DNA from 2 places in the Sporosarcina sp. FSL K6-1540 genome. Region 2 is predicted to be linked to the other one. Evidence: riboswitches for the same ligand, from Rfam matches in the RefSeq annotation. Region 2 holds a riboswitch; the other holds the start of a gene.
The links. A riboswitch is a leader RNA that binds a small molecule or an ion and turns the genes downstream of it on or off. The one in region 2 is predicted to bind S-adenosylmethionine.
Positions count from the first base shown of each region.

Region 1: it holds a riboswitch for S-adenosylmethionine, as region 2 does, so the genes downstream of both, cysC (adenylyl-sulfate kinase) here and MKY15_RS10375 (methionine biosynthesis PLP-dependent protein) in region 2, are expected to answer to the same signal.

Region 1 covers NZ_CP152018.1:3,830,285-3,836,957, forward strand. The annotation lists gene MKY15_RS17965 (amino acid ABC transporter permease) at 1-398, shown strand, start outside; gene MKY15_RS17970 (amino acid ABC transporter ATP-binding protein) at 423-1,178, shown strand; gene MKY15_RS17975 (TraB/GumN family protein) at 1,335-2,504, shown strand; gene MKY15_RS17980 (DMT family transporter) at 2,564-3,472, shown strand; SAM riboswitch class I at 3,639-3,739, shown strand; gene cysC (adenylyl-sulfate kinase) at 3,963-4,562, shown strand; gene MKY15_RS17990 (phosphoadenylyl-sulfate reductase) at 4,823-5,551, shown strand; gene sat (sulfate adenylyltransferase) at 5,552-6,673, shown strand, end outside.
Region 2 covers NZ_CP152018.1:2,228,495-2,235,167, reverse strand. The annotation lists gene MKY15_RS10410 (methylated-DNA--[protein]-cysteine S-methyltransferase) at 1-188, opposite strand, end outside; gene MKY15_RS10405 (bifunctional transcriptional activator/DNA repair enzyme AdaA) at 232-825, opposite strand; gene MKY15_RS10400 (DNA-3-methyladenine glycosylase) at 955-1,887, shown strand; gene MKY15_RS10395 (DUF2812 domain-containing protein) at 2,145-2,645, opposite strand; gene MKY15_RS10390 (PadR family transcriptional regulator) at 2,635-2,982, opposite strand; gene MKY15_RS10385 (phosphate ABC transporter ATP-binding protein) at 3,132-3,863, shown strand; gene fetB (iron export ABC transporter permease subunit FetB) at 3,860-4,615, shown strand; SAM riboswitch class I at 4,693-4,799, shown strand; gene MKY15_RS10375 (methionine biosynthesis PLP-dependent protein) at 4,877-5,998, shown strand; gene metC (cystathionine beta-lyase) at 5,995-6,673, shown strand, end outside.

The sequences.
Region 1 (6,673 bases), 1.6 Mb from region 2:
CATTCATTGTCTTCACTTTTAACACTACAGCGGTCCTGATTGAAGTTTTTCGCTCTGCACTAAGCACGGTGAACAAGGGGCAGTTGGAAGCTGCCCAATCAGTGGGGCTAACGAATGTGCAAGCGTACAGAAGAATTATTATTCCACAGGCATTGGTCGTTGCAATGCCGAATATCTGTACAGCGACAGTCAACTTAATCAAAGCGACATCTCTCGGGTATGCAATGTCATTACAAGAAATTACGCTGAAAGCAAAAGTGGCAGCGAACGTAGGCTACAATTATGTTGAGGCCTATATCGATATCTTTCTTGTCTATTTACTGTTATGCAGTGCAGTCGAATTCGCATTTAAACTATATGAAAAACGTTTGAGTAAATATAAACCGTCAGTCGTTTAAGTATGAAAAGGAGGGATCCGAAGCATGTTAGAAATTAGAGATATCCATAAGTCATTCGGTAAAACTGAAATCTTAAAAGGTGTTGACGTAACAATAGATAAAGGCGATGTTGTTGTTATACTGGGGCCAAGTGGATCCGGTAAGACAACATTACTGAGATGTATCAATTTTTTAGAAAAAGCGGATCAAGGCCGTGCTATTTTTGGGGATATAGACGTGAATTTAAAAACAGCATCCAAAAAACAAATCCATCAGATTAGACAGAAAATCGCTTTTGTATTTCAAAACAATAATTTGTTCAATAATAAAACAGCTTTAGAAAACGTTACAGAAGGACTTATTATCGGAAGAAAAATCCCGACAGCAGAAGCGGTTGAGATAGGGAAAAAAGCGTTGGATAAAGTGGGGCTATCGGATAAATACAATGCATATCCCAGTGAATTATCGGGAGGGCAGCAGCAAAGGGTAGGCATTGCAAGAGCAGTTGCTTTGAATCCAGACATTATTTTATTTGACGAACCAACTTCTGCATTGGATCCAGAATTAGTCGGGGAAGTTTTGACAGTTATGAAGAATATCGCGAAAGAAGGAACAACTATGTTAGTTGTCACCCATGAAATGGGTTTTGCGAAGGATGTAGCTAACAAAGTAATATTTATGGATGGGGGAGTCGTAGTAGAGGAAGGAGCACCCCATGAAATCTTTGTAAATCCAAAGGAAGAACGAACACAGAAATTTTTAAAAAGGGTATTGCCCGAGGACTTTACGTATCATATTTAATAGTCGTTATCCATGAGGGTGACTTTCATTATATTAATAATGAAAGATAATTGAAATTTCATTCAAACTGATTCATTATAATAACTAGACCGTCTTTTTAGTAAACCTTGGCTTAAGGTTGCTCAGAAGAAATAAGTTCATAAAGGAAGTTTGTCAATGCAAGAGACTAACATTACGAGAATAGAATTAGACGGTAGAGAACTAATACTTATTGGAACTGCCCATGTTTCCAAGCAAAGTGCAGAACAAGTAAAAGAGGTAATCGACAAGGAAAGACCCGATTCAGTATGCATTGAATTGGATGAACAAAGGTTTCAATCTATAATGGATAGTAATAAGTGGAAAGAAACGGATATTTTCAAGGTGATTAAAGAGAAGAAAGCTACATTGCTCTTAATGAATCTGGCAATATCCTCCTTTCAAAATCGTTTGGCAAAGCAATTTGATATTAAACCTGGACAGGAAATGATTCAGGGGATTGAATCAGCAAAAGAAGTCGGTGCAAATTTGGTGCTGGCTGACCGTAATATCCAAATTACTTTTTCCCGAATTTGGGGGAATATTGGACTTAAGGGGAAAAGTCAGCTTCTGATGTCGGTTTTTTATAGTATCTTCAGCAAAGAGACGATTTCTGAAGAAGAATTGGAGAAAATGAAATCAAAGGACACGCTAAATGCCGTTCTAACTGACTTTACGGAATCATTTCCAAGGTTAAAGACGCCCTTAATCGATGAGAGAGACCAGTATTTAGCACAGAAAATCAAAGATGCACCAGGTAAAAAGGTCGTTGCAGTCATTGGTGCAGCACATGTTCCAGGGATTACAAAAGAAATCTATAATGACCATGATTTAGTCGCATTAGCGCAAACACCACCAAAATCAAAAATCCCAAAAATTATCGGATGGGCAATTCCGATTCTTCTATTATCAATTATCGCCTACACCTTTATCGCAAATCCATCTGCCGGTTTCGATCAAGCGTTAAGCTGGGTCTTATGGACAGGTAGCCTGTCAGCTATTGGTGCTGCGGTGGCTCTTGGACACCCGCTGGCCATTTTAGCGGCCTTTGTATCAGCCCCTATTACTACCTTGCATCCACTGATAGCGGCCGGTTGGGTTTCAGGAATTGTTCAAGCATTTTTTCGCCGCCCAAGTGTTGGTGACTTTGAAACGCTTTCTGCAGATGTTTTTACGATTAAAGGTTTTTGGGCAAATAAGGTGACACGGGTCTTGTTGGTAATCGTTTTGACTAACTTGGGAGGAACGTTGGGGACCTTCTTAGGCGGAGCCGACGTTATCCGTGTATTCTTTGAAAACTTAAAGTGAAATCAATTGATCAGCATTTTCTTTTAAACGTTTTATAGTAATAATGGGGTGGGGATCGGATGAATCGAATCAGTTTTTGCTTGTTAGTGATTTTGACGACTGGACTAATGGGTTCTTCTTTTACAATAGGGAAGTTAGGGTTAGCCTATTCATCTCCACTCCTATTAGTCGCTCTGCGTTTTACGCTTGCAGGGATTATTATGGCAACTATCGTTAAAATCTTAAACAAGCCACATCCAGTAAAAGCAATCGACTGGGTGTGGCTTGTTCTAATTGGACTTTTCCAAACAGCTTTTGTGATGGGCTGTATATTTATGGCACTGCGTACAATCACTTCTGGAGAGACGTCTATCCTAACGTTTATGAATCCTTTACTCGTTGTCGTTTTTGGGACGCTTTTTTTAAAATCGCGTTACCATATTCAGCAATGGATAGGTGTACTGTTAGGTTTTATCGGGGTTTTTCTCACGTTAGGTTCACATCTTGACTTTAAAGTCGGTACCATATTAGGGCTTTTGTCGGCTGTTTCATGGGCGATTGCTACGCTATTGATAAAAATACATGGTTTCAAATTTGATACGTATGTAATGACAGCCTATCAAATGCTTTTTGGTGGATTAATTCTCTTTCTGGGAAGCTTACTACTGGAAGAGACTTTCTTTAAAATGACTACTCAATCTATCCTGATTTTGTTATGGCTTACCATTGCAGCCTCAATTATTCAGTTTTCTATTTGGTTTTATCTTCTCCAAAGAGGTAATCAAGAACGAACTAGTGCATTCCTTTTTTTAGCGCCATTCTTCGGTGTACTCACAGGATGGTTTTTACTCCATGAAAGACTAACCTGGTCTATCCTTTTTGGTGGATTACTAATATTTGCAGGAATCTTTCTTGTTAATTGGAAAAATAATTATGAAAAGGAAATAGAGAAAACCGATGAGAACAACGAAAGGTTAAGTGAGAGTTAACTAACATGTTTCCTAGCGCACTGAAAAGTAGTTTAAAGTGCCTATTATATGTGCAAGAAGATCGCCTTTAATTCCAACTAAACTGATATGATTGAAAATAAATTCTGATAAGTCATTGACTTTGAATTTTCGATAATGTAGTATTGGTCTCAACTTAATAGTTTATATCTTATCTAGAGAGGTTGAGGGACTGGCCCGATGAAACCTCGGCAACAGACTGTTTAGTACTGTGCCAATTCCAGTAAACGAAAGTTTAGCAGATAAGAGGAGTAATATGTGTTCGATTCTATTAACCTCTTCTTGCTCTATTTAGAAGTGGTTTTTTTATTTCTTTACTGTAAAGGTTGTAAGTCATTTATCATTTTAACAATTTCATACATGCTAATTAGACAACTAAAGGCAACTTTCTAATCGATTATTTGAATCGGAAAAAGGTGTCTTTTTTGTATATAAAAATTAAACTGAAACAAATGATTTAGGGGGGCAAACAATGACAGAGTCTACAAATATCGTTTGGCATGAATCAGAGGTAACAAAAAAAAATCGTCAAGAACTAAAGGGCCATAAGAGTGCTATTCTTTGGTTCACTGGGCTATCAGGGTCAGGGAAATCAACAGTTTCAGTAGCGCTAGAAACAGAGTTACACGCGAAAGGCATTCATACTTATCGACTGGATGGAGATAATGTCCGGCACGGTTTAAATAAGAATCTAGGGTTTAGTCCAAATGATCGGACGGAAAATATTCGCAGAATCGGTGAAGTTTCAAAACTAATGGTCGACGCTGGCTTATTCACATTGACAGCATTCATATCGCCTTATCAGGAAGATCGAGATCAGGTGCGAGAAATTGTCAAATCCGATGAGTTTATCGAAATATACGTTAAGGCAAGTTTAGAAACTTGTGAAGAACGGGATCCGAAGGGGCTTTATAAGAAAGCAAGATTGGGTGAAATTAAAGGCTTTACAGGAATTGATGCTCCTTATGAAGAACCTGTTAACCCGGAAATAATCATTGATACCAATCAATTAAATATTGTAGAGTCTGTCAAAGTCATCGTTTCTTATTTAAAAGAAAATAACTATATCTAAAAAAATTACAAAATGCGTAACATATTGGGGTTTTAGGAATAGAATGTATTTAAACCTACTTGACACATAGGATTAATAAAGTTAGTATAAACGCTAATCACATGCCGACTGGAAATCCAGAAGCTAATGGACAATCGTGAACATACGAACAATTCGCTGACTAAAAAATTAGAGGCGACTTTAATCAATAGTAGATTAAAGTCGCCTTTTTTAAAAAAAGATAATGTAATAGAGTTATTGAGTTTAGAGGGGGGATTAGTATGGCGAAGTTGACGTACAAATCTTGGGCTGAGACTAGTGAAGTTTTTCCAATCGATGACGAGTCAAAAGGTGCGTTAAACGTCTTGCGATGGGCTTACGGAGAATACGACGATGAACTTGTATATGCGTGTAGTTTTGGGGTTGAAGGTATCGTAATGATAGATTTAATCTCGCAAATAAAACCAACTGCTAAAGTGGTCTTTCTCGAAACCGGATTTCATTTTCAAGAAACGCATACCTTAATCGATGAAGTAAAGAAACGTTATCCAAAGCTTGTAATTGAAATGAAGACTCCCGGCTTAACGGTTGAGGAACAAGCTGACAAGTATGGCGATCGACTATGGGAAAGACAGCCGGATCGTTGTTGTCATATGAGGAAAGTAATTCCACTCCGTGAAGCAATGAGCGGTACGACCGCTTGGTTATCAGGACTTAGGCGTGAACAATCACCATCAAGAAGTCAGACAAACTTTGTGAACAAAGATGAAACCTTTCAATCGGTTAAAATTTGCCCGCTGATTCATTGGACGTGGATTGATATTTGGGATTATGTAAAAAAACATAATTTGCCATATAATCCACTCCATGACCAAGGCTATCCCAGTATCGGTTGTTCACACTGCACATTCAAAGGGGATACAACGACGGGGTCGAGGTCAGGGCGCTGGGCAAATCAGGCGAAGACAGAGTGTGGCTTGCATAATGCTAACGAAAATGGGGGAATTTAAATGAGTTTGAGTCAACCGCATGGTGGTACATTAATTAATCGCTGGAATCCTGGTTTTCAATACGAAGGAATAACTGAAACAGTTGAATTAGACGAAATTGCTAGTAGTGACTTGGATTTGATTGGTACGGGTGCTTATAGCCCTTTAAGTGGATTTCTTACAGAAGTAGACTACAATTCTGTTGTTACAACAATGAGATTATCTACTGGAGTACCTTGGACAATTCCGATTACATTGCCAACGACAGAGGTGAACGCACAAGGTATCGCTGTTGGGAAATTTGTGAAATTGGTGAGAGATGGAGTTGTCTATGGTGTTCTCGAAGTATCGGATATTTTCACACCAGATAAGGAAAAAGAAGCTAAACTAGTCTATCAAACGACAGACCGTGAGCACCCAGGCGTCAAGAAGTTGTTTGAGCGCCCTAATGTCTACCTGGGTGGAACCATCACACTGATTCAGCGAAGGCCGCTGAATGAGTTTTCGGAGTACCTATATGACCCGATTGAAACAAGAGGGAAATTCCAAGAGCTAGGCTGGGAAACAGTCGTCGGTTTCCAAACGAGAAACCCAGTTCATAGGGCACATGAATATATTCAAAAGACTGCATTGGAAATTGTAGATGGATTATTTTTGAATCCCCTTGTAGGTGAAACGAAATCAGATGATATTCCAGCAGATGTGCGCCTGGAAAGCTATGAAGTCTTACTAGAAAAATATTATGCGAAAGAGCACGTGTTTTTAGGTGTATTTACAGCAGCAATGCGCTATGCCGGACCAAGAGAAGCTGTTTTTCATGCGATGGTTCGAAAGAATTTTGGTTGCACACACTTTATCGTCGGTCGTGATCATGCGGGTGTTGGTAATTATTACGGTACGTATGATGCTCAGAAAATCTTTAGCAACTTTACGCTTGGAGAACTTGGGATCACGTTATTATTTTTCGAGCATAGCTTTTACTGCAATAAATGCGGTAACATGGCAACACCAAAAACTTGTCCGCATGATGCCAGTCACCATGTGATCTTGTCGGGAACAAAAGTGAGAGAAATGCTTCGTAAGGGAGAACAACTGCCATCGACATTTAGCCGACCGGAAGTGATCGAAGTATTAATTGCAGGA
Region 2 (6,673 bases):
AATGCAAAATCCCTGCGTCGCTCTTTCAAATAACCCATTAACTCAACTGCGTGTGGCTGTAAGATATCCGCTTCTTCTATCAGAACATGACTTGGAAGCCGTTTGTTCACCCACGCTTCCAGTTCTCCGAATGGTGCATTCGGGGTACCTATATAGCAAAGCCCCTCTGTCGTCGCAGCTATATACATTTTCCATTGTGAGTGATTAAGCAATGTCCAATACACGTTATTTTTACTGTTCTTCTCCACTAACCTCTACCTCCCTCACTAGTTTTCGATATTGTTTTGGTGTTTGTCCAGTTTTCATTTTGAATAGCGTGATGAAATAGGACGGATTCCGAAGCCCCACGCTTACCCCAATTTCAGCAATGGATTTATCGGTTGTAGTAAGTTCAGACATCGCTTTCGTTATTCTGATCTTTTGGATATATTCAACAGGCGTCAGCCCCGTGATTCTTTTAAATGTTCGCTGAAGGTGATAAGGACTTCCATGGCACATGTCTGCAAGTATTTCTAACGTCAATGGCTCCTGAAAATGCTCGTTTATATATTCTCCAATTTGGATAGTCCATTCTTCATCAGGTAAACGCAGCCCACCCGGCTTACAGCGTTTGCAAGGTCGGAATCCATCTGCTAGCGCTTCCGCCGCATCATTGAAAATACGGACATTCTCTTTTTTTGGATCTCTTGATTTGCAAGATGGTCGGCAAAAGATACCCGTCGATTTCACGGCATAAATGAAGATTTCATCAAACCTTACGTCGTTATGTCTAATTGCTTGCCACTGTTCGTCAGTCAACTGCCTGACTTGTTGATGATCGCTCACGGAATCACCTCTTTCTCTTACCCTAAGTATACCTCCTCTATTTCCAAAATAAATGCTTTTCAGGACGTAACAGCAAGATAGCGAAACTTTTCCACCTGGGATTATGGTACAACTAAACATATAGATAAGATGCAGAGGAGATCTTTTAAAATGCTAGTTAATCAACAAGATCATTTGATAATAGCCGTTCCGAAAGAGTTCAATTTCAAAGAAAATATCAGCTATATGTCCAGGTCAAACAATGAGTGTATGTTTGAAATCCGTGATGGTAAAGTGATCAAGGCAATTCCAGTTGGGAATGAGATTCTATTAGTCGAAGTCAGCGAAAATACAGAGGGTAACCTTCTGGTTCGGTTTATAGAAAAATATACACCGTCTAGCGATAGCGTCCGGGATATGGTCGTCCATTATGTACGTGATTGGTTCGATCTCGATACTGATTTGAAACCTTATTATGAGATGGCGAAAAGGGATCCATTGCTTCAACAAGCAGTAAGTGAGTTTTATGGATTGCGAAACATCGGAATCCCTGACCTGTTTGAAGCGTTATGTTGGGGAATTCTTGGACAGCAAATCAATCTGACATACGCATATACGTTGAAAAGGCGCTTTGTGGAGACGTTCGGAAATTCGATTGAATGGGAAGGACAGTCATATTGGATATTCCCTGAACCAGAGTACATTGCGAAGCTTACAGTCGAGGATTTATCGTCATTAAAAATGACCGTAAAAAAATGTGAGTACCTGATTGGGGTTGCACAGCTTATCGCAGATGGAAGCCTATCCAAAGCTCAGGTATTGGGAACTGGGAACTTTAAGGAAGCGGAAAACATGCTTATCAAAATCCGCGGAATTGGGCCCTGGACTGCAAACTATGTCTTAATGCGCTGTTTGCGTTTCCCAAACGCGTTTCCAATTGCTGACGTCGGACTTCATAACGCCATCAAACATTTGACAGGAGCAGAAGAAAAGCCAACGAAAGAAGAAATTTTAAAGCTTGCTGCACCATGGGAGAACTGGGAGTCCTATGCGACGTTTTACTTGTGGCGTTTTCTTTACTAAGATCAAGTAATTTCATGATTGGTTATTCAATCACCTCCCCTTGGAGATAAAATAGAAGGGCAAACTCAAATTGTTTGCCCTCCACTTTTTTATTAAATCATCTCGCTTTATTTACCAAGGGGGTTTATCTTCATTCGATAATCCAATCATATATATAGAAAAGAATATCGCTAAAACAGCGGTTAAAATCAAGGTTGTAATGACGATTGGTGAATGAATTTCAAATAGTACTTGCTGAAATAAGCATCATTTATTAGTCAATAAAAATCAATTTTTCTCTTCAAGGAAATAAAAACGTACAAGTACAAAAGAATAACAAGCATAATGATAACCGTCATAATTATTTGAGTCAACTGACCTTTCCACGTCAAAAACAATCCAATTTGCGATGTTAAAAAGATTATAAATAATATCAGATAAAATTTCATCATCCGCTGAAACGTTTCTTTTACTGACTCACCATCAGAGTAAATCTTTTTTACCCCTGACTCATTTGCTTCTGTACGAAAATAATGAAATTGCTTTAGAGCGCTGTCTACATATTGCCAACCGGCATCTTTACATAGTTGCATATACTCTTCATTCGCATCCCGGAAATCAATTTGATAGACATATGATTCATTAGGATTTTCATCGAAGGTATAGGTAAATAATCCATACTTTTTAAAATGAAATCCTTGGCGTGACATATCCGTCAGCCACTGCTCTTCTTTATCAACACTCGAAGCAAGAAAAATCTTGAACCTTTTAACAGTCATCTTCTTCGCCCTCCATTTCTTTTATGATGCTCCTGGCGTTTTTCACAAGTGATTCAAGCCTCTTAAACTCAAGCTGAAGCACTTCTTTACCTAAGGGTGTCAGCTGATTATACTTGCGGCGTTCTGCATCATCTATGTCTACTTTTTGAATGACTTTCTGCTTTTCTAATTTTCCTAGTGCTCCATATAATGTCCCGGGACCCATTGTAACTTCCCCCCGACTTATTTTTTCTACGTCCTGCATAATGGCATATCCATGACGTACTTCCCTTAAGGACAGTAAAATATAATATGTTGCCTGCGACAATGGTAAAAAACTTTCTGGCTGTTTTATCATTCTTTCACCTTCTCACTATATCGCTTATCGCTATATCGATTAACGATATAGTAACAAACATTTTTTGGAATTGCAATAGATTTTCCTTGCATGACAAAACTACCTAGATTAGAATTATTATAAATAAGAAACTGGTAGGAGAGAATGTAATGTCCAATTTTTATAAACCCGCCCTACACTTTCATGACGCCAATTATTCCATTGGTGACGTACATATTTTAAAAAATATTACGGGCTCCTTTCCGGAAGGGAAAATCACAACGCTCGTCGGCCCTTCTGGAGCAGGAAAAACAACATTGCTTAAATTATGTAACGGGCTGATCTCATCTACTTCAGGAGATATTTTCATTCACGATAAACTCATTTCCACATATGAACCCGTTGAACTACGCCGCCATGTCGGAATCGCACTTCAAAGCGCACCAATGATTAAAGGCACCGTCTATCATAACTTAGCTCTCCCTATGGAACTTCAAGGTAAAAAATTGCCTGAACAGGATGCCATTAAAATTCTAAAAGACGTCGGATTAGATGTGCAATTTTTACATCGTAAAACCAATGAATTATCCGGTGGTCAGCGTCAAAAAGTATCCATTGCTCGCACACTAATCAACCGCTCTGAAATCCTATTACTGGATGAAATCACATCCGCCTTGGACCGAACATCTTTACATGAAATCGAAGAATTAATCGTCAAGATTAACCGGGTGTATGGCACAACCATCATCTGGATAACACATAATTTAGAACAAGCCTTATCAATTGGAGATTACACTTGGGTTCTAATGAATGGTCAAGTCATTGAAACTGGCGAAAGTGACTTATTGAAATCACCAACAAATGAATTTGTGAAGCAGTTTGTGCAAGGAGGCGTAGAATGAGCTATCTTACGTTATCCATTACACTTATATTTGTAATCATACCTTTACTACTATCAAAGACTCTACGTTTAGATTTGGAAAAAGACACAATCATTGCGACAATTCGGTCCATTATCCAATTGCTTATGGTCGGCTATATTCTTAAATTTGTCTTCGATTCTGAAAACATATTGTACATTTTGTTAATGGTTACATTAATGATTGCAGCGGCAACACAAAACACCCGTAAGAAAGGAAAAGCAATCAAGGGAATCACTTGGAAAATCGCGGTCACATTACTTTTTGTAGAAGTACTAACCCAGAGTATTCTACTAGGCTTTCAAATCGTACCGCCAACCGCACAATACATCATTTCAATTAGCGGCATGGTGATTGGCAACTCAATGGTGCTATCAATCCTATTCCTTAACCGGTTCACAGCTGAGATTGAAACGCATCGTGATGAAACCGAACTCATCCTTTCTCTCGGTGGAACGCCAAAACAGGCCATTCATAGACAACTCATCAACGCAATCAAGGCAAGCATGATCCCGACAATCGAAAGTCAGAAGACAATGGGCTTGGTTCAACTTCCAGGTATGATGAGTGGTCAAATCATCGCAGGTGCGGACCCCATCCAAGCGGTTCAGTTCCAATTGCTCATCATATTCCTATTATTGACGACCGCTGCAGTGACAAGTGTATTGCTTGGCTTTTTATCATATCCAAGTCTATTCAATCAACGGATGCAGCTGCTGAAAGACAGATTTTAATAATTCGCTCTTGTTTTATTTTCCATGTCATGATAAAGTTATTGAAATTGTTCTTTTCACATAATTCCATAATTTGATTCTTATCAAGAGAGACCGAGGGATTGGCCCTATGACGTCTCAGCAACCAGCCTGTTCAGGTACGGTGCTAATTCCTTTAGGTGTTCATTTCCCTAGAAGATAAGAAGATAGTCTACGATATTTCGGGGACCCTCTTCTTATAGAGGGTCCCCTTTTGTAATCTAAAAGAAAAGGGTGACTACAATGACAAAACAAAGTTTGAATACAATCCTAGTCCAATTAGGCAACAACAGTGATCCGAAGACGGGCGCTGTCAACCCTCCGATTTATTTATCAACTGCGTACAAACATAAGGGGCTCGGTCAATCGACTGGCTACGACTACACACGGACAAAAAATCCAACCCGCTCCATATTGGAAGATGGAATTGCAAACTTAGAGAGCGGTGATGCAGGGTATGCATGCAGTTCTGGTATGGCGGCGATTCAGCTTATCTTAACGCTGTTCCGTCCTGGAGATGAATTGATTGTCCCAGAAGATATTTACGGTGGCACATATCGCTTGCTCGAACAGTATTCCGACGTTTATTCAATCGGTACAACGTATACGAGTTTCGCCGATGTGAACGAGACCGAAAAGTTGATCACTTCGAAGACAAAAGCGCTCTTCATAGAAACACCGACCAATCCACTCATGCAAGAATTTGATATTCGGCAGTATGCAGAACTGGCTCAAAAGCATGATTTACTGTTGATTGTCGACAATACATTTTTAACGCCTTATTTCCAGAGACCGATTGAATTCGGGGCTGACATTGTCATGCACAGCGCAACGAAATATATCGGTGGACATAACGATGTCCTCGCGGGACTTGTCGTTGCAAAAGGTGAAAAACTTTGCGAACAACTTGCCGCCAACCATAATGCTATCGGCGCAGTCCTCTCCCCTTCCGATTCTTGGCTAATCATCAGAGGGCTGAAAACACTGCATTTAAGAATGAAACAGCATGATGAAAACGCGAAAATAATCGTCAATTATTTGAAAGATGAACCACTTGTTACGGACGTTCTCTATCCAGGAAAAGGTGGAATGCTATCATTTCGGCTGAACGATAGTGAATCGGTCGGGCCATTCCTTGAAAATCTGCAGCTCATTACATTTGCGGAAAGTCTTGGTGGAGTGGAAAGTTTCATCACTTACCCTGCAACGCAAACACATGCCGATATTCCTCGTGAAGAACGAATACGACGTGGCGTCTGCGACCGACTTTTACGTTTCTCTGTCGGAGTCGAAGAGGCTGACGATTTGATCGCAGATTTGAAGCAAGTGTTTGCAACTTTGAATAGCGGGGTGCTACAACGATGAGTTTGAATAAAGAACGGTTGGAAACGACTATTATCCATGCTTCGACCCGCGGAGATTACGAACAAAAAACAGGTGCTGTCAACGTTCCTATCTACTTATCTTCAACGTTCCATCAGGAAAGCTTCGATGCATTCGGGCCGTATGATTATAGCCGTTCGGGCAATCCAACGAGGGATGCGTTGGAAAAAACGATTGCCTCACTAGAAGGCGGTTCGCGCGGATTGGCCTTCGCTTCCGGAATGGCTGCCATCTCAGCTACATTTATGCTCCTTTCTTCGGGTGACCATATCGTGGTTACCGAAGATGTCTACGGCGGCACATACCGATTCGTAACCGAGGTATTACCGAAATTCGGTATCGACCATACATTTGTAGATCTAGTGAATGTAGATGAAACCGCACGTGCAATCCGTCCAAATACAAAAGTAATCTATATTGAAACACCATCCAACCCGCGTTTGGGCATTACAGATATTGAAGCGATTGTTGAACTTGCAAAATTGAATGACTGTCTGACGTTTCTCGACAACACATTCATGTCGCCACTTTACCAGCGCCCACTAGATCTTGGAGTTGATATCGTTGTTCATAGTGCTACCAAGTTTTTATCGGGGCATAGCGATATCATTGCTGGGCTAGCGGTTACAAAGGGTGAAGAACTTGGCAATCGATTGG